4 regions of the Bradyrhizobium sp. 154 genome follow, and region 1 is predicted to be linked to each of the others. Evidence: predicted binding sites of a transcription regulator. Region 1 holds the regulator's gene; each other region holds the start of a gene.
What was found. Region 1 encodes LexA, which represses DNA repair genes until DNA is damaged. Its sites were predicted from a motif close to TGTTCNNNNTGTGTTCNG; they were not measured.

Region 1 (7,837 bases):
CTGCGCGTCACCGCCATGGAGGCGCAGCGCAGCGACGTCAGGCTCGAGCGCGTCCGCCTCTCGGTGCGCAAGGGGATGGCACCGCAGGTCGGCAGTTTCGTGCAGCTGAAGGCGCGCTTGATGCCGCCGATCTCTCCCGTGCGCCCGGGTAGCTACGATTTCTCCCGCGACATGTTCTTTCAAGGCATCGGCGCCTCCGGTTTTGCAATGGGCGCGATTACGGTGGCAGCCCCGCAGGAGACCGGCGGCTTGCGGCTGCGCTACGCAGCCTTCACGCAGGGCTTGCGTGATGCGATCGACGCACGCATCCGTGCGACGCTCGAGGGCGACAACCGTGCGATCGCGACCGCGCTGCTCACCGGACGGCGCGATGCCATCACCACGCCCGTCAACGACGCCATGTTCATCTCGGGGCTTGGCCATGTGCTGTCGATCTCCGGCTATCACATGGCGGTCGTCGCCGGTGTCGTGTTTTTCGCGGTGCGCGCCCTGCTGGCCTTGATCCCGGGGCTGGCGGCGGGATTTGCCATCAAGAAATGGTCAGCGGCCGCCGCGCTGGTGGCGGCTGCGTTCTACCTGCTGCTGTCAGGCGCGGAGGTCGCCACGCAACGCTCGTTCTTCATGACGGCGGTGGTGCTGATCGCGGTCATGGTCGATCGCCGCGCTATCACCTTCCGCACGCTGGCCGTGGCGGCACTGATCGTGCTCGCGGTCGCGCCGGAAGCGCTGGTGCATCCGAGCTTTCAAATGTCCTTCGCCGCAACGCTCGGGCTCGTGGCGCTGGTGCAGATCGGCATGCCGAACCTGTTTGCCTCGCCCGATCATTCCGCGACGGCCCGTATCGCGCTGTGGGGCGGCCGCGAGATCGCGATGCTATTCCTGGCCTCGCTGATCGCAGGACTTGCGACCACGCCCTATGCCGCCTTCCACTTCCATCGCGTCACCCCGTTCGGCGTGCTCGCCAATCTCGGCGCGATGCCGGTGGTCTCGGCACTGGTGATGCCGGCTGGCCTGTTGGGACTGCTCGCGGCTCCCTTTGGGCTTGACAGCGTGTTCTGGTGGCTGATGGGGATCGGCATCGACTGGATGGTCGCGGTGTCGCGCTGGGTGGCGGCACTGCCGGGTGCAGTCGGCCGGATCCCTGCCTTCGGCACCGCGCCGCTGATCGCGGCAAGCCTCGGGATCATCTTGATGGGCCTGTTGCGCACGCCCTTGCGCTGGTCTGGCGCCTTGGTGCTGCTGGCCGCCATCGCGTGGGGCCTGTCGGTGCGGCAGCCCGACATCCTGATTGCCGGGGACGGCGCCAGCGTCGCGGTGCGGGGCAGGGACGGGCAGTTGCATGTGATCCGGGCGAGCAAGGATGGCTTTCTGCTCAAAGAGTGGTTAGCTGCCGACGCCGATCCGCGCGATGCCGGGAGTAGCTCGCTGGCTGACGGCGTGTCGTGCGACGAGTCCGGCTGTGTGACGCCGCTTGCCGACGGTCGGCTGGTCGCGCTTTCACTGCGCATCGATGCGCTGGCTGAGGATTGCAGTCGCGCCGCGCTGGTGGTCACGACGCGCCCCGCGCCGCCCGATTGCGCGGCGATGGTGGTCGACCGGCAGCGTCTCACCAGCCAGGGCGCGCTGGCGTTGACGCAGCGTGGTGACGGCTTTGCGATACAGGCGGTGAGAGCAAGAGGCACAAGCCGTCCCTGGTTGCCGGCCGGCGCCGGCGAGGGTGATTTCGATGGGAGCCTTGTGCCGAGGACGGCCGCGGCCCGCAACCGGGATGCAACGCCGGCGGAGACCGACTTGCAGGTCGACGATTAGGGGCCGGACGATTAAAAACAAATGCGAAGAGTAGGTCCGGGTCCGACCGGACTCCGCAGCACACAAATTATACCATCTCGCCGGCCTCGGCCGGCGATGGCATTTCAATCCTGGCCCGACCCCGCGGGCGGGGACGGCTCAGCCAATCGGCAGGCGCGTGATCGTCGACCGGCTATCGGCAACGATCTGCGGCTTGTGCTCGCGCTCGCTGACCGGCTGCGTCACCGGCAATTGCAGCACGGTTGCGCGCTGGCCTTCGACGAGCTGCGTCACCAGCACGTATTTGCCGTCGGGGAATTCGATCGCGTCATGATGGCGGTCGGGTATGTGCGGATCGATCTTGCCGAACTTGCCGACGCGGGAGTTGATGGTGCGCGTCCAGATCCAGCGATTATCGTAACGGACGTTGTCGGCGAAGGCGAGCTCCGTTCCCGGCAGCAGGCAGACGGCCACGGTCGGATCGGCCGCGGAAGCAAAGCCGCGCGTTGAGGTGCCGCGGAACGTTGTCGACACGATCGTCTCGCCGACTTCGGCGGGGCGAGATGCAACGGCATGCAGGCTGTAGTCACACATCGGGTGCTCCTCATTCGAAGATAGCAACCCGCGCCTCCTTCGGAGGCGCAAGCCTCTATCAGAGTGGAAGCACGTAACGCTCTGCTCGGTTGTGGGCAAATCTGCGGCTGGCGTTGCCGGACACGATCACATTATCTTTCCCGAAGTCATAGGAACAAAGCTCGCTTCAGTGCATTCGGCGGATGCGAGCGCCCGTGGCCTGCGGGCGCCGAGAGGGGGAATGTGGCCAGCTTCGCCGTGGCTGTCGGTTGATGGGAGTTTAGGCGTTGCGGAATAGCTCGCTCCCTACGTGCGCAGATTGCGTGCATGGTGCTGCAATTGAGTTGCGAATGCTTGCGCGAGCACGCTGCGAAGGCGCTTAAAGCGATCCTGCGCACGATCTCTTCACAAGCGATGCGTGCTTGGAGCCGCATGCCGAGGATGGAGCGCCGGAGAGAGGGGCCGGATAATCTGCGCAAGACCAAAAGACTATCCAGCTGGAGCGGACCATCGTCCGCTCCAATCGGAATCATTGGTATCGAATGACCGCTGGCCCGTCTCAGTACTTGCGGTACAGCCCGATCAGCTTGCCCTGAATCTTCACCCGGTTCGGCGGCAGGATGCGCACCTCGTAGGCGGCATTGGCGGGCTCGAGCGCGATCGACGCCCCCCGGCGACGAAAGCGCTTGAGCGTCGCTTCCTCGTCGTCGATCAGGGCCACCACGATGTCGCCGGTATCGGCGCTCTCGTTACGCTGGATCAGCGCCATGTCGCCATCGAGAATGCCGGCTTCGACCATCGAATCGCCGCGCACTTCGAGTGCGTAGTGTTCGCCCGAGCCGAGCATGTCGGGCGGCACGCTAATGGTGTGACTGCGGGTCTGCAACGCTTCGATCGGCGTGCCGGCCGCGATGCGACCCATCACGGGCACCGCAACGGGACGCTCGCCTTCGTCCGCGGAAGAACTGGAGCTCGCGCGCACCTTGCCGAGATTGCCCTCGATGACGCTCGGCGTGAAGCCGCGGCGGCTGCCGGCGGCGGCCTGGAGCTCGGGCAGCTTGATCACCTCGATGGCGCGGGCGCGGTTGGGCAGGCGGCGGATGAAGCCGCGCTCCTCGAGCGCGGTGATCAGGCGATGGATGCCCGATTTCGAGCGCAGGTCGAGCGCATCCTTCATCTCGTCGAAGGAGGGCGGCACGCCACTTTCCTTCAGACGTTCGCTGATGAACCGCAGAAGCTCGTATTGTTTGCGCGTTAACATCTCGACCAAAGTCCCCCGGTTGATGTCGTTCGATTCCGAGACGCTAAATTGGAGCGGTGAACCGCTACATGCTCGAAACAAATCATGAACGGACACTATATGTTCGATATGTGTTCCGCAACTGCTTAATTTACCGTGAACGGGACAAAGTTCGCGGAACGCGTGTGGTGGATGCGTTCAGACGGGCAGGCGCAGGACCTCGCAAGGCGAGCCGGCTTCTGCCTTCGGAGCGAACGGTGCGCGGACGAGAAGTGCCTGTGCTGCAGCGAGATTCGCAAGCAGCGAGGAATCCTGGTGTTTGACGGGAAGGGCCACCAACGTGCCATCGTCGCGCGTCTCCAGATGTGCGCGCAGATAGTCCGCGCGCATATCGTTTGCATCCACATCGCGGCCGAGCACGGCGCGTTCTTGTCGGTGATGAATCATGGATCGTCCCGACAAGGCGCGAATCAGCGGCACCAGGAACAGGAAGGCGCACACGTAGGATGACACAGGATTGCCCGGCAGGCCGATCACGCGCATCGCGCCGAGCCGCCCATGCATCATCGGCTTGCCCGGGCGCATCGCGATCTTCCAGAACGCCATCGCGATGCCTTCGTCCCTCAACGCCTGCTGGACCAGATCATGGTCGCCGACCGACGCGCCGCCGCTCGTGACCAGGATCTCGGCGCCGCTCTCGCGGGCGCGGCGGATGCCGGCAGTGGTGGCCTCCAGCGTATCGGCGGCAATGCCGAGGTCGATGGTATCGGCCCCCTCGCTGCGGGCGAGCGCGTGCAGGGCATAGCCGTTGGAATAGACGATCTGGCCGTGAGCGGGTGTGGTTCCCGGCATGACCAGCTCGTCGCCGGTGGCGAGGATCGCGACCTTCGGACGGCGGCAGACGGCAAGCTGCGGATGATTCATGGCGGCGGCGAGCGCGAGATCGCGCTCGGTGAGACGGGTTCCCTTGCGCAGGAGCACGTCTCCTTCGGAGAAGTCGACGCCCGCGGGGCGGATGTGGCGGCCGGCAATCGCGGCTTCCTTGATCGTGATGCGCTTGCCGTCCGCAACCGTGTCCTCCTGGATCACGACCGCGTCGGCACCGTTGGGAATGACGCCGCCGGTGAAGATCCGCACGGCTTCGCCGGGGCCCAGCGTTCCCGCGAACGGACGACCCGCCGCCACTTCGCCAATCAAGGTGAGCGTACTATCGAGCTTTGTTGCATCGCTCGCGCGCACCGCGTAGCCGTCCATCGCCGACATTGCTTCCGGCGGCTGTGTGCGCAGCGCCGGGACATCGCGTGCGAGCACGCGATGATAGGCCTCGTTGAGGGAAACCATCGCTTCAGGCAGCGGCTCCGCACCCGCCAGCACCGCGGCAAGCGCGTCAGAAACCGGCATCAGGGCCAAGGGCGGAAACTCCTGCTGAGCATATCGGCAATGGGCGGCGAAAGTTCTAGCCGAGTGCAGGCGCGAGGCAAAGGCGCCGACAGGATGATTTATCCTGCGTGATCTCCGTCATGAAGAATCGTGCTCAGACCGGTCACGGCATGATCCGGAAGGCGAGACAGACCGGTACGAGGATAGCCATGGCGAGGACGAGAAGGATGAGCGCCACGGCCGGCATCGGATCAACTCTGCGTCTGTTCGCCCGAACTGACGCTGGATGTCACGTCCGGAGCTTTGGGGCTTTGATCCTTGTCCGGCAGCGGATCGGCCTGCGACTTTAGGTCGGCGGCCTTGCTGATCAGCTTGGCGGAGAGGCGCGAATCCGAAGTTGTCTTGGCGAATTCGAGCAGCAAGGAGGCTTGCTTTGTGAGGTAGGCTTTGCCCAGCACGAGAATAAGTCCGATGTAGACGTCCCAACGGACTCATAGAGTCCGGAGGGAGGTATTCCGTTCCCGGAACTCTGTACAAAAATGTACAAAGTGAATTGGTTCCATACCCGAGCGGATTTGGGTGCCCGAAACCCGACCCCGATCCTGTTCGGCATCGGTGGTCAAATTCCCAACGCTAGCAAGGCGTTGCCGACATCACCGGGCGAGGTGACATGCACCGCCGTCAGTCCACGCGCTCGCGCCCCCTCGACGTTCTCGGCCAGGTCGTCGAAGAAGACGATTCGGCTGGCTGGCACGCCGATCGCCGCCACGACATGATCGAACGCCTCCGCATCCGGTTTGCGCAGGCCGATGCTGGACGACAGATAGAGCTCGCGGAAATGCCCGAGCACGCCGGCATATTCCTTCGAAAAATAGTCGACATGCGGCCGATTGGTGTTGGAGAAGGCATAGAGCGGCATCTGCTTCGCCGCGCGCGGCAAGAGCTCGGCGATCTCAGGCATCTCGCCGGCGAAGATCGCGTTCCATCCCTCCAGAAACTGCGCGTCGGAAATGCCGATCCCGAGCGATGAACGCAGCGATTGGAAATAATCCTCGTCGCCGATCTTGCCGACCTCGTGCAGCCGGTAGGCCTCGTCACGCACATAGCGCGCGACGATGGCCTCGGGCTGGCAGCCGGCATGCCCCGCCCAGCAGGCGATCGCCTTGGAGAAATCGATATCGAGCACCACGCGGCCGAGATCGAACAGGAGCGCATCGGCGCTGCCGGGGGAGAGTGAGGTCATCGTGTTCTTTCACATTTCAGTATCGGTAGGGCTCGTGGTCGAACAGCGGGAACGCGCTGAACACGCTCGGCGCATTCGTTGCGGTCGCCTGATGCAGGCAGGATTTGTCGATTTCGGCGAACGAGGTGGCACCCAAGAGGCCGAGGCAGCGCAGCACTTCGTCCTCCAGCAATTCCAGCATTCGCATCACGCCGGCTTCGCCGGCCGCCGCCAGCGCCCAGCATTGCAGCCGGCCGATGCCGACGATGTCGGCGCCGGCCGCGATCGCCTTGACGATGTCGGTGCCGCGGCAGAAGCCGCCATCGACCATGATCTTGGCGCGGCCCTTCACCGCCTCGACGATTTCAGGCAGCACATGCATGGCGCCGCGGCCGTGATCGAGCTGACGGCCGCCATGGTTGGAGACGTAGATCCACTCGACACCGTGATCGATCGCGATCTGAGCGTCCTCGGCGGTGGCGATTCCCTTCAGGATCAGTGGGATCCTGAACTTGTCCTTGATCATCTTCACCGTCCGCCATTCCAGACCCTTCTGGAAATCGCCGCCGGTCGCGCGCAGGCGGCTTTCGCGAACGTAGCGCTTGGCGATGTCACGTTCGCGACGGCTGTAATGGGCGGTGTCGACAGTCAGGCAGAACGCGGCATAGCCGTTCTTCTCGCTCCGGCTGACGACATCGGCGACGAAGGCATCGTCGCCGCGGACATAGAGCTGATAGAGCCGCAGCGCGTCGGGCGCGGCCTCGGCGGTCTTCTCGAGCCCCGGCTCGGACACCGAGCTCAACATGTGCGCCGCACCGAAGGTGCCGGCGGCGCGCGCGACGCTTGCCGCGCCATCGGGATCGAAGATCTCCAGGGCACCGACGGGGGCGAGCACCACCGGCAGCCGCATCCTGCGGCCGAGCTGCTCGACGGAGCCGTCGACCTTGCGAACGTCGCGCAGCACGCGCGGGCGGAAGGCGATCTCGTCCAGCGCCATGCGGTTGCGGCGCATCGTGGTCTCGGTCTCGGCAGCGCCGACGATGTAGTCCCAGGCATTCTGGTTGAGATTGGCGCGCGCCTTCCGGATGAACTCGTGTAGATTCTGGAACGGCTCGTTGCTGGCGCCGAGTTCGACGTTCCTGTCCGGCCGGATGCGGGGCGCGTCATTCATTGGTGTCCTCCCGAGAATTTGAAGTCTTGTCGCCATCGCCTAGCGTGTCCGGCCCCCCAAAACCATCCTAAAATCGCATAGCTGCGAGGCGTGGGCGGCCGACCGATGCCGCGTTGCGCGAAGCGGTTTCGGAACGTTGCCAAAAGCTTAAGCCGAGGCGAAGGGATTTCGCCGGTGTACCGCCGCCGGCCTTCCAGGCGGCCTTGAAGAAACCAGAATGGTGTTGTGAGAGGTGACCTGGATCGCCATTTGCATGGCGGCTTCCAAGCCCGAGAGATAAGCCCTCAACAGAACCGCTAAGCAAAAGGCCAGCCTATCCATGCGGAAAACCCTGCTGTTCCCCCTGGGCGCGCTCACGGGAGTGTGTCTGACCCTTCTGGTAGCCAGTCCCCACGGCAGCGTGTGGGCGGCACGGGCGGCGGCGAGCGCGGACGATGCCTATTCCCAGCTCAATCTGTTCGGC
Region 2 (7,837 bases), on a different contig from region 1:
GCACGAGGTCGGCGGCCGCGCGATCCGCTACACCACGGTACGAAAGCCAGCCGCGCAGGCGTCCGTGTAAGCCATTCCTCTCCGCGCGGAGCACTCCCTGCTCCGTTTCCTTGGCGGACCACTGCTTCGCCGCTCCCCTGCGGCGAAGCTCTTTTCTTCGAGGTGCCGATGCTTGATATTCCTCACGCAACAACCGAACAGAGCGAGACCAATTTCGATCTCCGGAAGGAAGCTGAAGCGGCCGGGATCACCGACACGCTGCAACAGCTCGAGCAGGAGCTGGTCGGATTGAAGCCGGTGAAGAACCGCGTGCGCCAGATCGCCTCGCTGCTTTTGATCGAACGTATCCGGCAGCGCGCGGGATTAGCCTCCGCGCCGCCGACGCTGCACATGTCGTTCACAGGCAATCCCGGCACCGGCAAGACCACGGTAGCGCTGCGCATGGCCAAGATCCTGCATGGCCTCGGCTTCGTGCGGCGCGGGCAGGTGATCTCGGTCACGCGCGACGATCTCGTCGGCCAGTATATCGGCCACACCGCTCCGAAGACCAAGGAGATATTGAAGAAGGCGATGGGCGGCGTGCTGTTCATCGACGAGGCCTATTATCTGCACCGGCCCGACAACGAGCGTGACTACGGCCAGGAGACGATCGAGATCCTGCTCCAGGTGATGGAGAATCAGCGCGAAGACCTGGTCGTGATCCTCGCCGGCTATGGCGAGCGGATGACGAGCTTCTTCGCCTCCAATCCCGGCTTCCGCTCGCGCATCGCGCACCACATCGAATTTCCAGACTATGCTGAAGCCGAGCTGCTCGTCATCGCCGAGCTGATGCTGAAGGAGCGCGGTTATCGCTTCTCGGCGGCCGCGCGCGAGGCGTTCGAAAAATACATCACGCTGCGCCGGACCCAGCCGTTCTTCTCCAACGCGCGGTCGATCCGCAACGCCGTCGACCGTATCCGCCTGCGGCAGGCCGATCGCCTGGTATCCGATCTCGACCGCATGCTCGACATCGCCGACCTCGAAACCATCGATCCCATCGACGTCCTGGCGAGCCGCGTCTTCAGCGGCGGCGCCGACGCGCGGAGTGCAAGGTCATGACGAGAGAGGTGATCGTTGCTCCTTCAATCCTGGCGGCGGATTTCGCGCGTCTCGGCGAGGAGATCGTGGCGATCGATGCGGCGGGGGCCGACTGGATCCATTGCGACGTCATGGACGGACACTTCGTGCCCAACATCAGCTTTGGCCCCCACGTCATCAAGGCGATCCGGCCGCTGACGAAGAAGGTCTTCGACGTGCATCTCATGATCGCGCCTGTTGATCCTTATCTCGAGGCGTTCGCGAAGGCCGGTGCGGACGTCATTACGGTGCACGCAGAAGCCGGCCCGCATCTGGACCGTTCGCTTCAGGCGATCCGGGCGCTCGGCAGGAAAGCCGGCGTGAGCCTGTGTCCGGCGACGGCGGAGAGTGTCATCGAATATGTGCTCGATCGTCTTGACCTCGTGCTGGTGATGACGGTCAATCCCGGCTTCGGCGGCCAGTCCTTCCTCGACTCCCAGTTGGCGAAGATCGCACGGATCAAGACCATGATCCGCAACCGGCCAATCCGGCTCGAGGTCGATGGCGGTGTCACGCGCGACAATGCTGCTGCGGTGGCCGCCGCGGGCGCCGATACGCTCGTGGCGGGTTCCGCGGTGTTTCGCGGCAAAGGCGCCGCGGAATACGCGGCCAATATTGCGGCCATTCGCGCCGCCGCCGACGCCAGCCTGCTTCCAAAGCCGCAAGATAGGTCTGCGCAGCGGATGCGCGTAAGCGATGGAGGCCCTGTCCGGTAGACTACGTCATCGATCGCCGCCTCTACGCCTGGCCCTTGGCGGGCGGGGAGAATTCAGCGTGCGAATCCGCGCCGACTGGAACTTTGGCTCCCCTCCGCATTTGCTAGAACTAACCGAGGCTGGCGCGCGGCGGGCGCAGCAAAACTTTTGCATGACCGCCATCGGCCTGACGCAAATCGAGGCAATAAGCCCTGTGAATGCGAGGGAGGGTCTCATGGAGAACGTACGTCGCTACCGGGCGCTCGCGTCCCTCTGTCGTCAGCAGGCAGCCTACAGGCCGCTCCAGAACTGGGAGCTTCTCGGCCAGGCCGAACATTTCGAATATCTCGCGGAAGTCGAGCTCAAGGCGCATTTCGACGCGTGCAATGCACAAGGCGGCGAGGACGCCCCTGAAGCCGTGGCTTGGAAGCCACCTGCCGCAGCGTGACAGCCGCGGGCCGGCCCGGCTCAATGTCGGCGCGGGCGACCGGCAGGCCGGCTGTGCGGGTCGAGAGCCGGCAGACATGTCCTGCCAGATCGGTCGCTGAAGCTTCGCGCAGGCAGCATCGTCTTCGTTGATCGTCTTGCCCGCTGGCCGGTCCCCAAATCTTTGCCAAGATTTAATCGCGTGGACGGGACGCCGTAAGGTGGCAACGACCATGTTGGGCGCAAGGCGACAGCTGCTCAACATGGACATCTCGACATGAACGATCGCGTCAATTCCGACATCCCCCCCTCCCGCAAGATCTTGAGGACGCGCAGGCTCGCGCCGCTCGGCAGCGTAGCCGCGCTTGGCGTGGCCGTGCTGGCGGCTGCTCCCGGCGCTTTGCCGTTCGCGATGACCTCCTTCGTCGCGCCGGCCCAAGCCGCCGAAACGGCTGCGACCCCGCCGGGCTTCGGCGATCTCGTGGCCAAGGTCAAACCCGCCGTCATCTCGGTGCGGGTCAGAATTGACCAGAGCAACGACAAGAGCGCGATGCTGCAACAGAACCGGATGGATTCGGACGAAGGCTCGCCGCTCGACCAGTTCTCGCGACAGTTCGGTTTCCGCTTTCCGGGTGGCATGAACGGCATGCCGCGTCAGCGCCGCCAAATGATCACGGGCGAAGGCTCCGGCTTCTTCATCTCCGCCGACGGTTATGCCGTAACCAACAACCACGTTGTCGATCACGCTGAGTCCGTGCAGGTGACCATGGACGACGGCACGACCTACGCCGCGAAGGTCGTCGGCACAGATCCGAAGACCGATCTCGCGCTGATCAAGGTCGACGGCAAGAAAGATTTTCCGTTCGTCAAATTCTCCGACCAGAAGCCGCGCATCGGCGATTGGGTCGTCGCGGTCGGCAATCCCTTCGGCCTTGGCGGCACCGTCACCGCGGGTATCGTCTCGGCCAGCGGCCGCGACATCGGCAATGGTCCCTATGACGACTTCATCCAGATCGACGCGCCGATCAACAAGGGCAATTCGGGCGGTCCGGCTTTCGATATGAGCGGCAATGTGATCGGCGTGAACACCGCGATCTTCTCGCCCTCAGGCGGCTCGGTCGGTATCGGCTTCGATATTCCGGCTACGACTGCAAAACTCGTGGTGGCGCAATTGAAGGACAAGGGCGCAGTTACCCGCGGCTGGCTCGGCGTGCAGGTGCAGCCGGTGACGTCGGATATTGCCGACAGCGTTGGCCTCAAGGAGGCGCGCGGCGCGATCGTCGACAATCCGCAACCCGACAGCCCGGCGGCGAAGGCCGGCATCGAGGCGGGCGACGTTATCACCGCGGTCAACGGCACGGCGGTCAAGGATTCCCGCGATCTCGCCCGCACCATCGCCACCCTGGCGCCCGGCAGCTCAATCAAGCTCGACATCTTCCACAAGGGCGAAAGCAAGACCGTGACGCTGGCGCTTGGCGAGTTGCCGAACGAACGGCAGGCGCAGGGCAAGGCCTATGACGGCAAGGTGCAGCCGGGCACCGGCACGCCGCGCCTTGGGCTTGGTCTGGCTCCGGCCGGCGATGTGCAGGGCGCCGGCCGGGAGGGTGTCGTCGTCACGGAGGTTGATCCGGAGGGGCCGGCCGCGCAGCGCGGCATTCAGACCGGAGACGTCATCCTCAATGTCGGTGGCAAGGCTATCAGCAATGTCGCCGAAGTCCGTTCGGAGCTGGCGCAGGCCAAATCGTCCGGCAAGCGCAGCGTGCTGTTGCAGGTCAGAAGTGCGGATGCCACCCGATTCGTCGCGGTGCCGCTCGCGTAAGGCTGACTCCGATCAATACAAATCCAGAAAGGCGGCCTTCCGGCCGCCTTTCGCATTCGCACTCAAGATCCCACACGAGGCCACCGATAACATTCTCGTTAACGGCAGGGAGGGTGACCCGGTTCGTCCGAAAAAGCCGTGTTCGGCCATCAGACTTTCTGGCCGCGCATCTGCTCGGCGGCAATGAAGCCGTGGGGTCGGTTCGCGAGTGTGGAACTTCGAACCCCCTGACCGCTTTGTGGAACTGGCCGGTGGTTCGCATTTGATCGGTGCCGACATGGATCGATTGAAGCTCTCACTGATAAGTACGCTGCTCGTCGCGTGGTTCATCCTGCCGGCAGAAAACGCGCTCGGGCGCGACGATGGCCGCTATGCGAACTCGCCCCTGAAGCCATGGTTCGACAGCCTGCGCAGCCACCTCGGTCCGTGCTGCTCGGATGCGGACGGCTTTGCCGTCTCCGATCCCGATTGGGAATCGCACAACGGGCATTACCGTGTTCGGCTGGACGGGCAATGGGTCGAGGTGCCGGATGAAGCCGTCATCACCGAGCCGAACCGCGCCGGCCGCACCATGGTGTGGCCGGTGAAGACTGCGTTCGGAATTTCGATCCGCTGCTTCATGCCGGGCAGCATGATCTGACCGAGGTCAGCGTGACCGCTTGGTGGATTTGCGCTTTGACGATGCCCTGGACGATTTCTTGGAAGATTTCTTGGAAGTTTTCTTGGCAGATTTCTTGGACGTCTTCCGCTTGGAGGCTTTCTTCGGGACTTTCTTGCCCTTCTTGCGTGCCTTTGACAGTCCGATCGCAATCGCCTGCTTGCGGCTCTTCACGCGTCCGCCGCGACCGCCACGTCCACTCTTCGCGGTACCTTTCTTGTAACGCCGCATCTCGCTTTCGACATCGCTGCCGGAGCTGCGCGAGTAGCGGCGCTTCTTTGCCTTACGTGCCATGCCTTTTCTCCCTTGGCCGAGGAAGAACCGTTCGACACCGGCATGGTTCCGAACAGCACGCGTGCAATGTTCCCGGCGGTCAAGGCAGCCCTAGAACGAATTCGCCAGTTCGATCTCGGCCTCCAGCACCTGGATGCGCCGCGCAGCCTCGGCGAAGGACAGATCCCGCGCATATTGTGCCGGCTGATACGCCTCTTCGCTCAGCCGCTTCAATCTCAGTCCCTGCGCCCGTGTCATCTGCTCGCTAAGGAAAACCCTGGCGTCGTATTTGGCCTGAACCTGCATGTCGCTCCTCCGGTTTGAAAACATGACTTGACTATATGTTCTTATTTTGTTCTAACAAGCCATGGACAACAGAATTAACGAAATTCGGCGTAAAATCAGCGCCTTGAGGCTGGAAATGGCCGAGGTCGAGGCGTCTGTGCGCGATCTCGTCAACGGCGATTGCGACTGCACCGAACGAGCTCTGGCGCAGATCGATCTGCGCCGGAAAATCAACCTGCTGATCGATGAATGGAAGGCGGCTGGGGGCGGTGACGTCCTGCCTGACGTCCGCGGCCAGATGCATCTTCGCTCCGTGAAGAATGTCGACAAGGCGGCGCGCCTGTTGGCTGGCCACTAAGCGTGCGCGCAAGCGACATGCTGCCGATTGTCGATGCCCTCGGACACCTAACGGGCCGCGCTGTGCGGGCGGTGCCGGACGAGATCTGCGACAACGTTCCTCGTCCGCCGTGATGACGTGCCGGCGCGCGTCCGCGATGCTGCGAGGCCTTGTGCGGCGATCGCTATGCCTGGAGGAGGTGAAGCGGGCCGGCGGGCGATACGCTGGTCAGCGCGCCGAGCATGTGGCGCTAAAGTAGCAAAGTGTCTAGCGGTTTTCCGAAAAGATCATGCTCAAACAACAACCTGAAGCGCAATGACGATTCATCCATCTCATTGCGCTTTATGGCGCGAGGGTCTGGATGAACCGTCATCGTGCTTTGGTGAAGCGCCCCGCGCTGAACACGGGACTCTCACGTTACCGCGCAGAGTTCACTTGGTGTTGCTCATGCCGCCCTTGTTGTTCGTCATGGTGCCGCCCTGGTCGGAGCCGGGGCCAGAGCCGCCTTGACCGGAGGGATCGGCACCTTTGGAGGACTTGGTGTTCGCGCCCGTGGTCTGCGATGATGACATCGAGGACCCATGTTTGGCCTTGTGCGACTTCGCCTCCGCGGCGAACGGCGCGGCAGCGAGGCCAGTTGCCAACATTGCGGCGAGGGCGAGCTTGACTGTCTTCATATGGAGGAACTCCCTGGGTTAAATTGACGCAGGCGGCCAACTGCCGTTCCTCGCAGGAGTTCCCCAACAAAGCTTCTCCACGCGTCACGCGCGCTTCAAGATTGCTTGTTCTCTTCCAGGATGAACACGATGCCGGTGAGCGTCGCGCCGATCGCGAAGGTCGTCCCAGTGCGAGAGCGAACACAAGAGCGGCTTGGCTTCCGCCATGACTCAGCAGATTGGCGACGGCTGGATTGGAAAGAATGAGTGTGAGGCTGAAGGCGAGGCCGAGGGCTGCACCCATCATCCCATGTGTCATCAGCTTGATGAGGCCGGTGGGAGAGACCAGGCCCGACGACTTCTTCGCGCGCATGGAACCATGTCCCGATCTGGCACCCAAACGCGCGCGATAGTCATTAGTTCCATCTGGATGAAGGAATTTTCATCGCCAGCTTCATCCGACGTTCATGCCCGGCTTGCGAACATGAGGCCATCAACACGGGACATTTGATATGGGCAAGGTAGTCTTTCTGTACCGCTCGCTGGCCTATCGCAACGCGGCCGCAGACATCTTGCGCAAGGCGCGCAAGCTCCCGCGCGGCGCGGAGCGAAGCGCGGCCCGGCGCTACGCGAAGGCGTTGCGTGATCTCGCTCGAACGGAAGCTTGGCTCGAAGGACGCATCGCGCGCGACCCAAGGACGGAGCAGCGCATGACGAACACGGCGTCCGGCTAAAGCTCTCCCTTCCGATTGAAACGGAAGCTCTCGATTCTTGGCTTGACGCGCTTTCTTGACGCGAACCGGTTACCGCTTGGCTGGAAAACGCTCTAACCGGATGCGCGCTGCAACTCGGCCGCGGCGGCGGCATCAAATTTGCTGGGTGCTATCGTGGCCGGCTTGCGTGTCAACGGTACCTCGAGGCGGCACAACAGCCCCTCAGCGCGCCAATCGAATTTCGCCCGTCCGCCGAGCTGGGACTCGACGCTCGCGAGCAGGCTTCGCGTTCCGAAGCCTCGGGATTTCGGCGTCCTGACGAGCGGGCCGCCGGATTCCTCCCAGGTCAGCGTGAGGAGTTCGTCTTCGACCTGCCACCCGATCATGAGCCGCCCGGATCGTGTCGAAAGCGCGCCATATTTTGCCGAGTTGGTGAAAAGCTCGTGCAGAGCGAGCGCCAGTGTCTGGGCAGTCGTCGGCAGCAATTGAACCTCGGGGCCCGCCAACCTGATCTGGCCACTCGGCGAATAGGGTGCCAGCTCCTCGTCGATCAGCTTGGAGAGCTCGGCTCCCTGCCAGCTCGACAGCGACAGGATGGTGTGCACGCGCGCGAGCGCGTTGATGCGTCCCTCGACGGCATTGACATAGGCCTTGACCTCGTCGGCACGGGTGAGGCGCACGATCGATTGCGCCAATGCCAGCGCATTCTTGGCGCGATGATCGACTTCCCGCGCGAGAAGGTTCTGCTGCTCTTCGGCGCGCTTGCGTTCGGTGATGTCCACCGTAACGCCGCTCACCCGCACCACGCGGCTGCTATGGTCTACCGTTGCGGCCGCCGTGCCGACGCACCAGCGTACCT
Region 3 (7,837 bases), on a different contig from region 1:
CAGCCGGGAGAAGCGGGTTTGCCGTCGTCGTCGAACACCTCCCCCTCATAAAGACCGTCGCGAAAGATCCAGAAGCGCAGGCCTTCGGCATCCTCGATGCGGAAATAGTCCCGCGTGAGCTGCTTGCCGTCCTGCCGCCACCATTCCATCGCGATGCGCTCGGGCCCTTCCACCCGCACCACCGCATGCAGCGCGCGGCGCCAGGTGAATTGATGCGGCGGGCCGTCCGGCACGGTCGCAAATGGCACCTTGATCGGCTCCGGCTTGTCGAACAGCCGCAAGGGACGCAGCGGCGGCTCGTTCTCGGCCCGCGCAGGCCATTCCGCCTGCATGGCGGCGGCGAGATGATGCTGCGCCGGCGCGGCTACAACCGCGCATTCAGGGATATGGGTGTCCTGCGGCAGGTGCACGACGACACGCTTGCCGCCGATGCGCGCGGCAATGCGGTCGATCAGTGCGGCGATTTCGTCATTGTCGTGGGCATGGGCATCGAGATCGCGCTGCTCCTGCACCACGATTTCTGTACGGTTCGCCGACAGCCGCACCATGTCGAAGCCGAAGCCAGGATCGAGCGGATCGGCGAGCGCATCGAGACGCTCGCGAAACAGCCGGTCGATGACCGCGCTGCGCGTCACCGGACGCCCGGTCTCGACCGTAATCGCGCGCACCACGCCGTCGGTGCGGAAGAACGCGGCTTCCAGGCGTCGCGCGCCCTTGCCCTGCTTCTCCATGGATGCGATCAACGTGTCGGCAAGCCGCGACAGCGTCATCGCGATCATGGTGTCGGTCGCGATCGGCTCGGCGAAACGTTTTTCCACGATGTAGTCGGGCAGCGGTTTTCGCGGGTTGATCGGCGCATCGCCCTGCCCCAGCGCATGCGCCAGCAGCGTGGAGAACCGGGCGCCGAACCGCGCCGTGATCTCGCTCGGCGAGCGCGAGGCGACGTCGCCGATGGTCTTCAAACCGGCGCGACGCAAGCCTGTGGTGATGACTTCACCTGCACCGAGCGCGGAAATCGGAAATCGGCTGATCGCCTCCGCCTCCTCGCCATCGGCCACGATGGTGCCCGTGGCCTGCCGCGTCAGCGTGCGTGCGCAGATCGAGGTGCCGGCGATCGCCGCGCTGATGGCAAACCCCTGCCGGGCCAATGCGCGAACCAACGTCCGTAACAACGCGGCCTCACCACCGAATAGATGCGCGCAGCCGGTGATGTCCAGAAACAGGCCGTGCGGCGGATCGAGCGCCACCAGCGGCGTGAAGCGGTCGCACCAGTCCGCGACATCGCTCAGCGTCTTCGCATCGGCCACAATATCGGCGTCGAACACTTTCAGGTCCGGACACATCGCCCGCGCATTGGCCAAGGGCTGACCTATATACAGGCCGAGGCGCTCGGCGGCCTCGTCGAGCGCATGGATCACCAGCGCATTGTTGTCCTTGATGACGACGATGCTTGGATCATTGCTCTTATGCAGTCCGACGTTCCCAAAGAACCGCTGAATCCGGTCGATGGGCAGGCGTGGCAGCCACAGGCTGAGAATACGTCGACGGCTCACTGAACTGGCACTCATCACATTTCCATTCCATGGTCCACCGGCCACATGGGCCATGACGATTGCGCAAGAGCTCGGCATCGAAGCGCGGCGCGCCCCAGGCACTCGACACCGGGCCCGGCGGTGAATGCGCTGCGCGCAGCATCCATCGTGTTTCCGCGGTCGAGGGCAGCGGCTGCGCCGCCATGCGCAGCAAGAGCCCGGTGACACCGGAAGCTTGCGCGGCCAGCGTCAGCTTGCGGCTCGCCACGAGATCGAACTGCCTGGTCTCGCCCCAGAGCTCGAGCACCAAGGCCCCCAGCGCATCGCAGGCAAGCGCGTCGGCTGAGCTGCGCAGTGCGCTCTCGACATCAGCGGCGCGCACCATCACCACGCGGCGCGGATCGAGACCGAACTCGGCGAGCCCGCTCATCGACAGCGCGCCGGTTTCGATTTCCGAAAAATCCTGCCGCACCCACAGCAGCGGCCGGCGCGCCGAAACGCGGCCCGCAAGCCCCATGACAAAGCCCGTTGCGGCCGTCCCCTGCCGGCCCTCACAAAACACCTCATGGATCGCCGCACGTGCGAGCCCGCCCTTCAGCGCGCTGTCCGCCTCGCTGTGGCCGAGCGCGACGCGATCGCGCTGATGCACGACCTCCGCCGTCTCGATGCGCTCGATCTGGCTGCGCAAGGTCGCAAGCGCGCTTCTGCGTGCGCCGCTCATGCTCGCCGCTCCTTCAGGGGTGATTGCCGGTGGCTCTCAAAAAGAGAACCAGCGGCTGGCTCATTTGTTCATGATATGTTCTAATATAAAGCTAACGCCGCCCTGGGAGTCAATCGAATTGGCGCGCTTTAGGATTCATGAGTGGAATCAAAGAGATTCAAACATGGACGTACAACGCAAGCTGGAAATCCTGGCGGATGCTGCCAAGTACGACGCATCCTGCGCCTCCAGCGGCACCGAGAAGCGGGATTCCAGCGACGGCAAGGGCATGGGCTCGACCGCGCCGGGCATGGGCATCTGCCATTCTTACGCGCCGGATGGACGCTGCATCTCCCTGCTCAAGGTGCTGCTGACCAATGCCTGCAATTACGATTGCCTCTATTGCGTCAACCGCGCCTCCTCCAACGTGCCGCGCGCCCGCTTCACCATCGACGAGGTCGTCAAGCTGACGCTCGACTTCTACCGGCGCAATTACATCGAGGGCCTGTTTCTCTCCTCCGGCATCATCCGCAGTCCCGATTACACCATGGAGCAAGTGGTCAGCGTCGCGCGAAAACTGCGCGAGGAGCATCACTTCCGCGGCTACATCCACCTCAAGACGATTCCCGAAGCCGACGATGCGCTGATCGCAGCAGCCGGCCAATATGCCGACCGTCTCTCCATCAACATCGAGATGCCGCAGGAGACGAGCCTCAAGCAATTCGCGCCGGAGAAGGACGTGCGCGCGATCCGCCGCACCATGGGCCGGCTGCGGCTCAAGCTCGATGAAGCCGAGGAAGGCCGCAGCGCGAAAACGAAGGCCAAGCCGCAGCGCTTTGCGCCGGCTGGGCAAAGCACGCAGATGATCGTCGGCGCCGACACGGCCTCCGATCACACCATTCTCCACACCAGCGCCAATCTCTACGGCGCCTACCGCCTGCGCCGCGTCTATTATTCCGCGTTCAGCCCGATCCCCGACGCCAGCCGCGCCCTGCCCTTGCGCGCGCCGCCCTTGCTGCGCGAGCACCGCCTCTATCAGGCCGACTGGCTGATGCGGTTCTACGGCTTCGACGTCGGCGAGATCGTCGACGACAGCGCGATGCTGCCGCTCGACATCGATCCAAAGCTCGCCTGGGCACTGCGCCACCGCGACCGCTTTCCGCTCGATGTCAACCGCGCCAGCCGCGAGGAATTGCTGCGCGTGCCGGGCTTCGGCACCAAAGCAGTCGAACGCATCATCGCGACGCGGCGCACGACAATGATCCGCCTCGCCGATCTCGCGCGGCTGCACGTGCCCCGGCACAAGGCGCTGCCGTTCATCGTCCTCAGCGATCACCGCCCCTCACCGCATTGTCTCGACGAGGCGCGGCTGATCGAGCGGTTCAAGCCAAAGGCGACGCAACTGGGATTTGGCTTCTGATGCAATTCATCACTCTCGATCATGAAACCGATTTCGAAGGCTGGCGCAAAGCCGCACGTAGCCTCGTGCTTCACCGCGTCAGGCCAGCCGATGTCACCTGGGCCGTGCAGGGAGGCGAAGCGGAGCTGTTCGCGCCGCCCTCGCCGTCTCTGCTGCCGGAGGGCAGCGATAGCACCTTCAACGTCTCCGCGAAATTCGTCGAGCTCGCCAAAGCGGCAATCCTGCACCGCGACCGCGAACGCTTTGCGATCCTCTATCGCCTGCTATTTCGGCTGAAGGACAATCACGATCTCATCGAGGTCGCAACCGATCCCGATGTCGCGCAAGTCACGGCCATGGCGAAGGCAGTCTACCGCGACGAGCACAAGATGCATGCCTTCGTGCGCTTCCGCGAAATCGGCAGGGAACGCCAGGCGCATTACGTCGCCTGGTTCGAGCCGGAACATCACATCGTCGAGCTCGCCGCGCCATTTTTCGCCAAGCGCTTTGCCGACATGCCCTGGTCGATCCTGACGCCCGACCTCTGCGCGCATTGGGATGGCCACGCACTCTCGTTCACGCCGGGCGTCAGCAAGAGCGAGGCGCCCGGCGAAGACCGTCTGGAGGAAACCTGGCGGCGCTATTATGCCAGCATCTTCAATCCGGCCCGGCTCAAGGTGAAGCCGATGCAGGCCGAGATGCCGAAAAAATACTGGAGGAACCTGCCCGAGGCTTCGATCATTAAGCCCTTGATCGAGGACGCCGAGCGCATGACCGGCGCCATGATCGCCAATGCCGCAACCGATCCGCACAAGCCTCAGAAGCGGCCGGAGGCTCCGATGAAACGCAAAACCACAACCGACGATCTCGACGCGCTTCGCGAGGAGGCCGCGCATTGCCGCGCCTGCCATCTCTACAAGGACGCGACCCAGACGGTGTTCGGCGAGGGCCCGAAGTCCGCCAACATCATGCTGGTCGGCGAGCAGCCCGGCGACAAGGAAGACCTCGCCGGCCATCCCTTTGTCGGCCCGGCCGGCCAGATGCTCGATCGCGCGCTCGAGGAAGCCGGCGTCGATCGCAAGAAGGTCTATGTCACCAATGCCGTCAAGCACTTCAAATTCGTGCCGCGCGGCAAGATCCGCCTGCACCAGAAGCCGAATACGCCGGAGATCCGGGCGTGCCGGCAATGGTATGAGCGGGAGCTGGCGGCCGTTCAGCCCGATCTCGTCGTCGCGATGGGCGCCACCGCCGCGCAAAGCGTGTTCGGCAAGATCACGCCCATCGGCAAAAACCGAGGCCGGTTGATCGACCTTCCCGACGGGCGCAAGGCTTTGGTGACGGTGCATCCGTCTTATCTGCTGCGGCTGCCCGATCCCGAGGCCAAGGTGCTGGAATATCAGCGCTTTGTCGAAGATTTGAAGATCGCGGCCGGCTTGCAGAAGAAGGCTGCACGGGCTGCTTAAATACTGGCAGGAAGGCGGCTTTCACGCCTTGGTTGTCATCCAGCCTTCAAATCCATCGCGGACAATACCCTTACCTGAAGGTTAAGGGGCGTCCAGAGATGACCGATGTAGCATTCGACCGCGCCGTAACAGATCGCGCGCCCGTCCAGCAGGCGTCGCGGCCAAATCTCGACAAGGGCTTCAATCCGCTGACGCTGATCCTGTTCTTCGGCATCCTCGCCGCGGGCGCGCTGTTCGTCGCCTACAGCATCTATGTCGACATCAACGCGACCGGCACGCGGGTGACGACCTACCTGCCCTACATCCTCCTATTCGTCGCGCTCCTCATCGCGCTCGGCTTCGAGTTCGTCAACGGCTTCCACGACACCGCCAATGCGGTGGCCACCGTGATCTACACCCATTCGCTGCCGGCCGAAGTCGCGGTGATGTGGTCGGGCTTCTTCAACTTCCTCGGCGTGCTCTTGTCCTCCGGCGCGGTCGCGTTCGGCATCGTCTCGCTGCTGCCGGTCGAGCTGATCCTCCAGGTCGGCTCCAGCGCCGGTTTCGCCATGGTGTTCGCGCTTCTGATCGCCGCGATCCTCTGGAATCTCGGCACCTGGTTCTTCGGCCTGCCCGCCTCGTCCTCGCACACGCTGATCGGCTCGATCATCGGCGTCGGGGTCGCCAACGCCGTCATGCGCGGCCGCGACGGCACCTCCGGCGTGGACTGGAGCAAGGCGACCGAGATCGGTTACGCGCTGCTGCTGTCGCCGCTGTTCGGCTTCATCTGTGCCGCCGTGCTGTTGCTGCTGCTCAAGTTCATCGTGCGCAATCCGTCTCTGTACGCGGCACCTGAGGGCAACAAGGCGCCGCCACTCTGGATCCGGGGCCTGCTGATCCTGACCTGCACCGGCGTCAGCTTCGCCCACGGCTCCAATGACGGCCAGAAGGGCATGGGCCTGATCATGCTGATCCTGATCGGCACCGTGCCGACGGCTTACGCCCTCAACCGGGCGCTGCCGGAATCTCAGGTCGCCCAGTTCCAGAAGGCCTCCGAGGCTGCCTCCAAGGTGATCTCGGCGAAAGGCGCCGGCCACAGCATCATCGGCGATCCTCGCCCGGCGGTGACGCAATACATCGCCCTGCACGAGCTCAACGATGGTACCTATCCCTCGCTCGCCCTGCTGGTGAAGGACGTTGGCGATCAGGTCGCTCGATACGGCACGTTGAGCAAGGTACCCGCCGAAGCCGTCGGCAACACCCGCAACGACATGTACCTGACCTCGGAAGCGATCCGCTTCCTGATGAAGGATAAGGCGAACGATCTCAACAAGGACGAGATCGCGGTGCTCAACACCTACAAGGGCTCGCTCGACGCCGCGACCAAGTTCATCCCGACCTGGGTGAAGATCGCAGTCGCCATCGCGCTCGGCCTCGGCACCATGATCGGCTGGAAGCGCATCGTTATCACCGTCGGCGAGAAGATCGGCAAAAGCCATCTCACCTATGCGCAGGGAGCCTCGGCCGAGCTCGTGGCCGCCGCCACGATCGGCGCGGCCGACGTGTTCGGCCTGCCCGTCTCGACCACTCACGTGCTGTCGTCCGGCGTCGCCGGCACCATGGCGGCCAACGGCTCGGGCCTGCAATGGTCGACCATCCGCAATCTGCTGATGGCCTGGGTGCTGACGCTGCCCTGCGCGATCATGTTGTCGGCCACGCTCTACGTGATCTTCTCGCGGATGTTCTGAGAAGAACGACACTTCATAAATGCGGATGGCCGGGCCTTAGCCCGGCCATTTGCATTCAAGATTGTCATTCCGGGGCGGCTCGAAGAGCCGAACCCGGAATCTCGAGATTCCAGGTCTGATCCTGCGGACCATCCCGGAATGACGACTCAGAAGCCTTAAGACGCCGCCAGCTGTTCCTCGACCAGCTTGACCCAGTAGGACGTACCGAAGACGATCGCCTCGTCGTTGAAATTGTAGGCGGGGTGATGCAGGCCGGCGCTGTCGCCGTTGCCGCAGAAGATGAACGCTCCAGGCCGCGCTTCCAGCATATAGGCAAAATCCTCGCCGCCCATCAGCGGCGGCATCTCGTGCACGTTGGCGTCCCCTGCGACCTGCTTGGCGATGCGCCTTGCCACCTCGGTCTCCGCAGCGTGGTTGTTCACCACCGGATAATTGCGCTTGTAGCGCAGATCGATCTTGGCGCCGGTGATCTGCGCCACGCCGGCCACAACTTCGCGGACGCGCTTCTCGACCAGCTGGCGCACCTCCGGCGACAGCGTGCGGATAGTGCCCCTCAGCGTCGCCGTCTGCGGAATGACGTTGCGGGCATTGCCGGCGTGGAACTCGCAGATCGAGATCACAGCCGATTCCAGGGGATCGACGCTGCGCGCAACGATCGATTGCAGGGCAGTGATCACCTGTGCACCGACCAGCACGGAGTCCACGCATTTGTGCGGACGCGCGGCATGGCCGCCGACGCCCTCGATCAGAATGTCGACCTCGTCGGTCGCCGCCATGATCGGTCCCGGCCGGATCGCAAACGAGCCGATCGGGATGCCCGGGCCGTTGTGCATGCCATAGACCTGCTCGATGCCGAAACGCTCCATAAGGCCATCCTTGACCATGGCCTCGCCGCCGGCGCCGCCCTCCTCGGCCGGCTGGAAGATCACCACGGCATCGCCGGCGAAGTTGCGGGTCTCGGCCAGGTAGCGCGCCGCACCCAGCAGCATCGCGGTGTGGCCGTCATGGCCGCAGGC
Region 4 (7,837 bases), on a different contig from region 1:
GCGATAGGGCAGCGATCTGCCCGGCTTCTCAGGCCGACTGGAGCATGGGCGTGCGGACAATCAGCCGGACGAGGTCGTCCCGGGACTGCTTCTCGGCGAACTTGACCGCAAAGCCGTGGTGGAATTTGCGGATCACGCGCCCGACGCAGGCGCCGACCGCAAGCGGGGTTCCAATCGGCGGGTCGTATTCGCAGGAGATCGCGACGCCTGCGGTGGAGACGTCGATGATGAAGCACGAATGGGTGCTGCCGTTGGCAAGCGTCAGGAACGTGTGCGGGACTTGCGGAACGAAACGCGCGTCTTGCCGCAGCTCCTGGACGCTGGCGTCCTTCTGTTTTTTCTCGAGCCAGGTTAGCTTTTCGGACATCCAGGCGCGCCGCGCCCGCGTCATCTCGAGCTCCATCAGGAAGCCCGACTTCAGCGTCGCGCTGATCGTGCACTGGAATTCGCCGAAATCCTGGAAGTAGGAGGTCAAGCGCTCGCCGACTTTTCCGACCACCGGTACGTCGACGATCATGCGGAAGGGCGAGACGCGCTTAGTGCGGCAGGCGAAGCTGCGCAGCTTGCCTTCGCAATCATACCAGCGCGGCAGCGAGTAGCTGCCGTTCAAGGTGACTTCCACTGCACGCTGCCTCAGGAACTCTGCAACAGACATGAACGCCAACCGGGGTTTCAGGGTGATTTCCGTAGTTCGACGGTAGCGGCCAAATTCTAAGCAAACGATACCGTCGCGCAGGAGCAGGGGTAAATTTCCGGTAAATGCGCGGATCGGTCGGACATTGGGCTGATGACGTGCAGGCGGCGTGCCATCAGGCGCGCCTTGCCCCGAAATGGCAGGCTGAAGAGGCGGGAGCTCGATAGAGCGTGGCGCTCCCTAGCGGAATCGAACCGCTCTCTCCACCGTGAAAGGGTGGCGTCCTAACCGATAGACGAAGGGAGCAAACGCAGGGCCCCGCCGCTTTCCGCGGCACGGCCGCTGGCCGGCCGAACAGTGCCCGGCGGCTTGCAGCGCGCGAACGTATAGTGGCCTTTGCGCTCCCGGGCAAGCCGTTCGGGAACGCTCTTTTGCTCCCGGTGGATAGCGCCGAGGCGGGATGATCAGGGGGCGAATTCAACGGTTTCTTAGGGTTCCCTGAGTAGCGCTGGAGTGGGAGATTTTTCCGATGCCACCGCCCAAGAAGCGCTCAGAGCGCAAGCTGCTGTCGCGGCACGCCTGGATCACGCTCGACGGCGGATTCGCGGCGCGGCATTGCCTGGTCCAGGACATCTCGGATACGGGCGCGAAGATCACGATGGACGAGGATGCGAGCCAGCTTCCCGGGGTGATCCGGTTGGCCTTCGCGCGCGATGCGCGGACCGGGCGAAGCTGCCAGGTGGTCTGGCGCCGCGGCAAGTCGGCCGGCATCAAATTCCTCTGACATCGCTGCGCGCCGATCCGGTGGCGCGCACGGCCCGTCCGGGCTACAAGGCGGCCATGCGCATGCCGCTCCTCATCCTGATCTCGTTTGCTGCCGTGTCCGCGAACGCAGCGGAGAGCCTGCGCCTGCCGCCCGCCGAGCGGCCACAGGCGGGCAAGGAGACCGGCAAGATCCTGCCGCTGAAGGGCACGGACGGTGCAGGAAAGGCCGGCTCCTGCGCCTCCTATGGCCCGCGCTTCGTCATGGTCGAGGGCACCGGGACCTGCGTGAAGGTCGGCGGCTCGGTCAGCGTCGACACCAGCATCCGGCGCTAAAGGCCCATGTCGGCGGACCTGTTGCGGCTCGATATCCTCGTCCCCGTGCTGATGTACTGCGCGCTGCTGTGGTGGGTCGGCCGTGGCCTCAGCTGGACCGCACGGCTCGCCACCGCGGCGGTGACGCTGATGCTGATCATCTGCGTGCTGCTGGTCGAGCGCGGCTGGCTCTAGGGCCCAACAAAATATGCGAAAACAACCCCATGCACAGTAGCCATCAAGTGCTGCCGTGACGCCGGGCGCTTGCGCCGCGACGACGATTCCTCGCGCGATCATCGCAACTTACGCCGCGTCAGCGGTCACGACATCGGCGGTGCGACGAATTGCGCAAATCCGGGCCGCTTGCCGAGCTCGGCGAGCCAGCGCGTGAGGTGCGGCTGCGCCGGACGGCTGATGCCTTCGACGCCGAGCCAGCGCCGCGCATAGGACCCGATCGCGATGTCGGCGAGCGTGAACGCATCACCCTCGATGAAACGGCGCGAGGCGAGCAGGCCGTCGGCGATGGCCCAAACCTCGGCAGCGGCATCGGCATCGCGCTGCACCTGGAGCATGTCGCGCTCGGCGGGCGCGGCGCGAACGATGCCCCAGAACACCGGGCGGTCGACCGGCTGCACCGTCGACAGCGTCCAGTCGAGCCAACGGTCGACCGAGGCGCGCAGCTTCGGCGGCTCCGGGTAGATCGGCGTGCTGCGCCCATGCGCGAGGCAGAGATAGCGCATGATCGAATTGGACTCCCACAGCGCGAAATCGCCCTCGACCAGCGTCGGAATCCGCGCATTGGGATTCATCGCCAGATACCCGGCCTCGCGGGTCTTGCCGTATTGCATGCCGGCATCGATGCGCTCGTAGGGCAGGCCGAGCTCGGTGAGGCACCACAGCACCTTCTGCACGTTGACCGAGTTGGCGCGGCCCCAAATCGTCAGTTTGGTGTCAGGCATGAGGCGTCTCCCGCGGCGTTGTCGTTTGCGCGGGTGATAGCGGAATTCGCCTCATCGAGCGATGCGCGATTGCGCCGAGCCCATCATGCAAAAAGCTCCGCCCGGGGCGGAGCCTTCATTGCAAATTCAACGCGACGCTCAGCGGCCGAAGAACAGCCACAACAGAATGATCACCGGAATCGGCACGCCAAGCATCCACAGCAACAGCCCTCTCGCCATCGCATCCTCCTCCAATCGGCTTCGTTGGGAAGAGAACGACGGGCGAGAGGGCTTGTTCCTGCTGGGTCTTACCAATGACCGGTATTCGGCATCGATGCCCAAGGCTCCTGCGGCGGCTTCGGTTCGCCCTTCTGCAACAGCTCGATCGAGTGCAGGTCGGGCGAGCGGACGAAGGCCATGTTGCCGTCGCGCGGCGGCCGGTTGATGGTGACGCCGGCCTTCATCAGGTTCTCGCAGGTGGCGTAGATGTCGTCGACCTCATAAGCGAGATGGCCGAAGAAGCGATCCTCGCCGTACTTCTCCTCGTCCCAATTCCAGGTGAGCTCGACCAGCGGCGCGCCGCGCGTTTGCGGCTGCTTCTTCAGGCCTTCAAGATCGTCCGCCGAGCACAGGAACACCAGCGTGAAGCGCCCCTTGTCGTTCTCGATCCGCCGCACCTCCTTCAAGCCAAGCGCATCCTGGTAAAACTTGAGCGCGACATCGAGATTGCGCACGCGCAGCATGGTGTGGAGGTATCGCATGGTTGTTGCTCCCTGGACGTATGGAGGGTCTTGCTATGGGCCGGGACGGCGGGGCTAGGAGGTAGCAGGAAAAGGGGAGGAGGGGCAGGGGGCGGGCGCACGTGTGCGTGAGCGGAATACAGCTGGTGAACTACACCAACCAACGTGAACCGAAGGGGGCGATCGGGATCGCTTGTTGTAGTCGCCTTCGATCTCCTGTAGCCCGCTGGCCAAGACCTTCGGACACGCCCGTCAGAGTCGAGCCGAAGTTCTACGCTGACGTGGAGTATCGCGACATCACATCCGAAGGGTTGTTGCGCGCCAGCTCATTCGAGGGGCTGAGCAAAGGAACGCGCCGTTCCTATCTGCGTTTTAGCTTCCACAGTGTAAGTAGAGTACCGGCCGTGAAACCGGATCGCGTGAGGGTAGCCGTCAAACAGGCCCAGGTTATTCTGGCAAGTTATGTCGAGCCGGGGTCGTGCGACGGCAATAAGACAATTAATGATCTGCTGGATGTTCTCGACGACGAAGAGATGATCGAGGCCATGGAGAGGGAAGATGCGCAAGGCACTGGCAGAACTAAGTGAGGACGAACGTGACGTGTTGCTTTATCTCGCCGACCTCGGCACTGCAGCATGTCTCTCTGGCCTGATCGTCAGCATCATCAAGTTCATAGGCGATCAGTTTTGACAAGCCCGACTGCCCCGTCTGCTTCGGCATGGAGCCACCACGGGAAAGTCCACTAGCGAACTACGCCTGCCGCATCGTCCTCGTTCGGCAAGAGCCAATCAATCGCAAGTAGGCCGGCCTCAACTACAACGAAGGCGGCAATGCCGCCGAGCAGTCCGAAAAACACAATCGAGAAGGTCGCGAGCAAAATCGCGCAGAACACGTCGGCCAGCACCTTGCAAATGCGTTGCGCCTGGTCCTGCTTGGATGTGAAGTACGGCATCTTGGCTCCTCCAGAATTTGGATCAGCCTAGCCAAAGCGAGCAGCGGTCGTCCATTCCCCATGGACGGCAGGGCCGCCGCGCACTCGCACGCTTGCATCCGTTCTGGGCAGGGGCGACCCAACAAGTGCGGCGCAGGCGGAGGAGCACCTACGCCAGGGCGCGCAATGCGACACCAGTTGCTCAGGCGGCCTTCTCGGCCGCTTTCGCGATGATCTCGACTTCGAAGTAGCCAACGTCACGGAGCTCGGCGGCCTTTTTCTCGGCCGCTTCCCTGGTGTCCCTCTTCAAAATGATCTGCCCGGCACCGTCGCGGGCGCAAACGAAATAGGGCATTTTCGATTCCCAATTTCGTTTGCATCCACACGACCGCAGGTTCCCACAATCATGGGGTCACTCCTCCAACCCGGCCTTTTGCCGCATCTTGTCGATCAGCTCGGAGGCCTCGGCCTTGGTCAGCTCTTCCTCAGGCAGGTTCTGATGGGCCTGCTCGGCGAGGGTCTTGAGGTAGGATTCCTGGGCTCCTGTCATCGGGTCATCCCCGGAAACCCAGTCTTTCGGGTCTTCTGGGTGTTATCGGCCATCACACGTCTCCTTTTTCGTCCAACGTCTGACTCGACTCTTCGTTCCGTTTTTGTTCTCATGGGCCATATTCAAATCGCGGGGTTGAACATGCCGGACCTGGACGCTGTCAGGCTGGAGATCGAACGGATGCGCATCCAGATGGGGAGGCAGAGGAAGGAAATCCTCCAGCTACAGCGGGCGGGTCTCGGGACGGCATCGGCCGAAGCCCTGCTGTCGCGGATGGAGGCGAAGGTTGAAAGTCTCTGTGCCCAGCGGGACGCGCTGAAGAGTGCGCAGCCGCCCCAGACCAAGGGCAGGGTGCTTGGCGGGAGAACGTGGTGAGCAGGCGTTGGTTCGACGACGAGCAAGGGCTCTCGCCCTTCCTGACCGCGCTCGAGGATGTTCGCCGAAAGGCGACGCGGGAGGGGTGGTGCTATCCGCACGTCCAGGCCATCATCGTGGCCATCGACCAGTATGCGGAAGCAGCGACAGGTAACCGCGAGTATTTCCTGAACAAGCCGGTTTCAATTGGCGAGAGCCGGAAGGCCAAGGACAGTCCATGAGCAAGTCAGGAAATGGGCGACGGCTTACGAGGACAGTGCACTCAGTTGGCGGCGCCGAGCCGAGACCGTGTCTTTGCGACATGGACGCGCATGATGCAGGATGCCAATTTTCACAGCTATATTGCGAGGGAGGTTTGCAATGCGACTGGCCCTTTCCATATTTGCTACCGCTTGCTTGATCGGCTCTGCGAGTTCTCAAACGTCGATTTCCAGAACGGAATTGAAGAGAGGTGATCTCACCGGAAAGGACATGGACGTCGTCGTGGTGGTCGTCGAAGTGCCTCCCGGTGAGTCGCTGGCCAAGCACATCTATCCCGGTGAGGAAATCGTCTACGTGCTGCAAGGCGCTACGCTCGATTTGCCGGATGGAAGTCATCGCGAGTTGCCCACAGGGGCTGCGATCATAAACGCGCGCGATGTGCCTCACGCCGGATTCAAGATCGGCGGTGACCGGCCGTTGAAGATGCTGAACGTCTTTGTCGTTGACAAGGGCAAGCCGATGACGGAGTTCATCAAGTAGCAACGCGTTCCTAGGTGCTGCTATGAACCGAAGGCGGGTCGTTGCAGCCTTGGAGGACCAAGGCCGCCCGCGTGGAGCTGAAGGGCGATGCGATCGAGCTAGTGCGTCACTTGGCGTAACCCTGAGAGCGGAGCCAGGCGATCTTGCGGTCGCCGTTGATCCAGTCGTCGGCATCCGCCTTGCTGGTGAATCCGCTGATTTCGCGCTGTTCGCTGTTGGGGTAGTCTGCCAGTATCTTCCAGTCGTTCTCTGAGATCCGGACGGTTTTGAAAGTAACTTTTATTTTTGCCATGCAGCATTATGCAGGAAATGCTTCCAAAAGAGAACCCCATCCTGCAGCTCTCATGCTGCTTCCTCCTAAGCTTGCTGCAAGGTGCTTCAACGGTGACGGTGCGCGCTGCTGAAGAACCATGCGGCTCGTAGCGAAATCGGCTTCGCTCGCTCGTTCGAGGGTTCACCTCTCCCCAGCGGGCAAGGCCTATGGCAGGTCAAGAAACGTAGCGTTAGCTCGCCCGGAGCCCATCCGTCGAGACGCCCGCTTCCAGCGGGCCTCAGGTCGCTTTGTGGCGAGATATCAGACCGTCACGGTGAGGAGGCCGCCGACGCGGGTGTCTCCGGACAATGCTTTGCATCGCCGAGCGAAAAAGGCCGGCCGAACACCTTCGGCACTACGGGAGAGGTGAACCCTCGGCCCGCACCGATTCAACAAAACCTCCCGCTTCAGGCTGCGATCCGTTGCTCGACGGGGGCCGTCAGGTATTTGAGCACTTCTGCGTGCTCGAGGTCAGGAACCGCGATGGCCGTGTGGCTGTACGTCGCGTGGCTCCGCGAGTTTGCGATCTTGTCCAGGATCCCTTTGCCTTTGACGACGTGGAGGCCCATGCCGTCTCCAGAGGGGAAGATCGCGAGCACGACGTCATAGGCTGCGATGACGGCTCGCAGCGCTTCGGCCTTGTCCTCGGCGACATCGACGAAAATACGCACGTCAGCTGCGAGTTCACGCAGCTCGTTAAAATCCAGCACTGTGGGATACTCCAACGCAACGATACTGATGCGAGATTGGAGGCGTTAGGTTACCGAAGTCTCAACAAGGTGTGCCGAGTCACAAGTTTCACGATGAGGTGACCCGCAGTGCTCTCTCTAAAGCGCATGAATCAGGATGAAGCGTCATCGCGAAGGACATTGTTTGAGCATGATCTTTTCGGACAACCGCTGTACACTTTTCCGGATCTAGCGCTTGGCTTCGTCTTTGCGAAGCCGGGCCTCCGCGCTCTCGTCCACGAGATTCAAGGCGAGGCCGTCATAGCTCAGCTTGAGCCCACGGCCGACGATCCATGTCCAACCATCGCGGTCCTTGGCTGGCTGGGCGTTGAACTGGTCGGAGATCGATTTGACGGCGACGTCCTGCGGCCCCGGATTAGTCAACTCCGCATGGACACGCCAGATCGGATGCCTGACGTCGGCCTCGTCGCTATGGACCGTGACCTTGGCGCCATTGATGTCGCATTCGAGGGTATACGAACCGCGGATCTGGCGGCACAGATAGCGACGTTGACTGACGAGCTTGCTTGTCTCGTCGAATGTCATCCCGGGCGAGAAGCCGAAGATGTCGGATTTTTTCACGAGGGCCAATGACGCAGGCTTCAAAAAGCTCGGCTGGATGGCTACGAGGGCGGCGATTGCAACAACGATCAAGCCGGCGATGACGATAGCGATCTTCATGAGCCCCCACGAGAAACCTCTCGACCATATAGCAGCCGCGGCGTCCTAACAGGCACCCAACAGCGAAAACCCCGCCTGGGGGAAGCGGGGCTTTCTGGTGGGGTGAAGCTTAGGGACTTCAAGAGTAAG

Region 2: the regulator LexA is predicted to act here: its motif matches at 5,330-5,347, upstream of IVA92_RS27250 (DUF3072 domain-containing protein).
Region 3: the regulator LexA is predicted to act here: its motif matches at 2,319-2,336, upstream of IVA92_RS00230 (DNA repair protein).
Region 4: the regulator LexA is predicted to act here: its motif matches at 4,964-4,981, upstream of IVA92_RS34150 (DUF3072 domain-containing protein).

Annotation. Positions count from the first base shown of each region.
Region 1 is NZ_JADPKG010000118.1:57,554-65,390, forward strand. Features, by position in the region: gene IVA92_RS32530 (ComEC/Rec2 family competence protein) at 1-1,809, shown strand, start outside; gene IVA92_RS32535 (hypothetical protein) at 1,948-2,382, opposite strand; gene lexA (transcriptional repressor LexA) at 2,921-3,622, opposite strand; gene glp (gephyrin-like molybdotransferase Glp) at 3,800-5,011, opposite strand; gene IVA92_RS32550 (hypothetical protein) at 5,233-5,439, opposite strand; gene IVA92_RS32555 (HAD-IA family hydrolase) at 5,601-6,224, opposite strand; gene IVA92_RS32560 (alpha-hydroxy acid oxidase) at 6,241-7,374, opposite strand; gene IVA92_RS32565 (S41 family peptidase) at 7,694-7,837, shown strand, end outside.
Region 2 is NZ_JADPKG010000112.1:8,282-16,118, forward strand. Features, by position in the region: gene IVA92_RS27215 (ribulose bisphosphate carboxylase small subunit) at 1-70, shown strand, start outside; gene cbbX (CbbX protein) at 169-1,098, shown strand; gene rpe (ribulose-phosphate 3-epimerase) at 1,095-1,832, shown strand; gene IVA92_RS27230 (hypothetical protein) at 2,047-2,259, shown strand; gene IVA92_RS27235 (Do family serine endopeptidase) at 2,515-4,056, shown strand; gene IVA92_RS27240 (hypothetical protein) at 4,334-4,696, shown strand; gene IVA92_RS27245 (DUF6496 domain-containing protein) at 4,703-5,008, opposite strand; gene IVA92_RS27250 (DUF3072 domain-containing protein) at 5,099-5,293, opposite strand; gene IVA92_RS27255 (hypothetical protein) at 5,409-5,630, shown strand; gene IVA92_RS27260 (hypothetical protein) at 6,041-6,286, opposite strand; partial or broken gene IVA92_RS36115 (hypothetical protein) at 6,382-6,638, opposite strand; gene IVA92_RS27265 (hypothetical protein) at 6,778-6,999, shown strand; gene IVA92_RS27270 (HWE histidine kinase domain-containing protein) at 7,092-7,837, opposite strand, start outside.
Region 3 is NZ_JADPKG010000001.1:51,933-59,769, forward strand. Features, by position in the region: gene IVA92_RS00225 (DNA polymerase Y family protein) at 1-1,568, opposite strand, end outside; gene IVA92_RS00230 (DNA repair protein) at 1,465-2,253, opposite strand; gene IVA92_RS00235 (putative DNA modification/repair radical SAM protein) at 2,417-3,652, shown strand; gene IVA92_RS00240 (UdgX family uracil-DNA binding protein) at 3,652-5,094, shown strand; gene IVA92_RS00245 (inorganic phosphate transporter) at 5,193-6,821, shown strand; gene IVA92_RS00250 (M20 aminoacylase family protein) at 6,977-7,837, opposite strand, start outside.
Region 4 is NZ_JADPKG010000123.1:39,189-47,025, forward strand. Features, by position in the region: gene IVA92_RS34100 (PilZ domain-containing protein) at 29-655, opposite strand; tRNA gene IVA92_RS34105 (tRNA-Glu) at 866-940, opposite strand; gene IVA92_RS34110 (PilZ domain-containing protein) at 1,164-1,418, shown strand; gene IVA92_RS34115 (hypothetical protein) at 1,475-1,732, shown strand; gene IVA92_RS34120 (hypothetical protein) at 1,739-1,906, shown strand; gene IVA92_RS34125 (glutathione S-transferase) at 2,032-2,670, opposite strand; gene IVA92_RS34130 (VOC family protein) at 2,958-3,410, opposite strand; gene IVA92_RS34135 (hypothetical protein) at 3,536-3,976, shown strand; gene IVA92_RS35860 (hypothetical protein) at 3,948-4,079, shown strand; gene IVA92_RS34140 (hypothetical protein) at 4,132-4,341, opposite strand; gene IVA92_RS34145 (hypothetical protein) at 4,523-4,675, opposite strand; gene IVA92_RS34150 (DUF3072 domain-containing protein) at 4,733-4,870, opposite strand; gene IVA92_RS34155 (hypothetical protein) at 5,012-5,245, shown strand; gene IVA92_RS34160 (hypothetical protein) at 5,242-5,466, shown strand; gene IVA92_RS34165 (cupin domain-containing protein) at 5,717-5,986, shown strand; gene IVA92_RS34170 (hypothetical protein) at 6,093-6,278, opposite strand; gene IVA92_RS34175 (hypothetical protein) at 6,707-7,009, opposite strand; gene IVA92_RS34180 (hypothetical protein) at 7,217-7,708, opposite strand.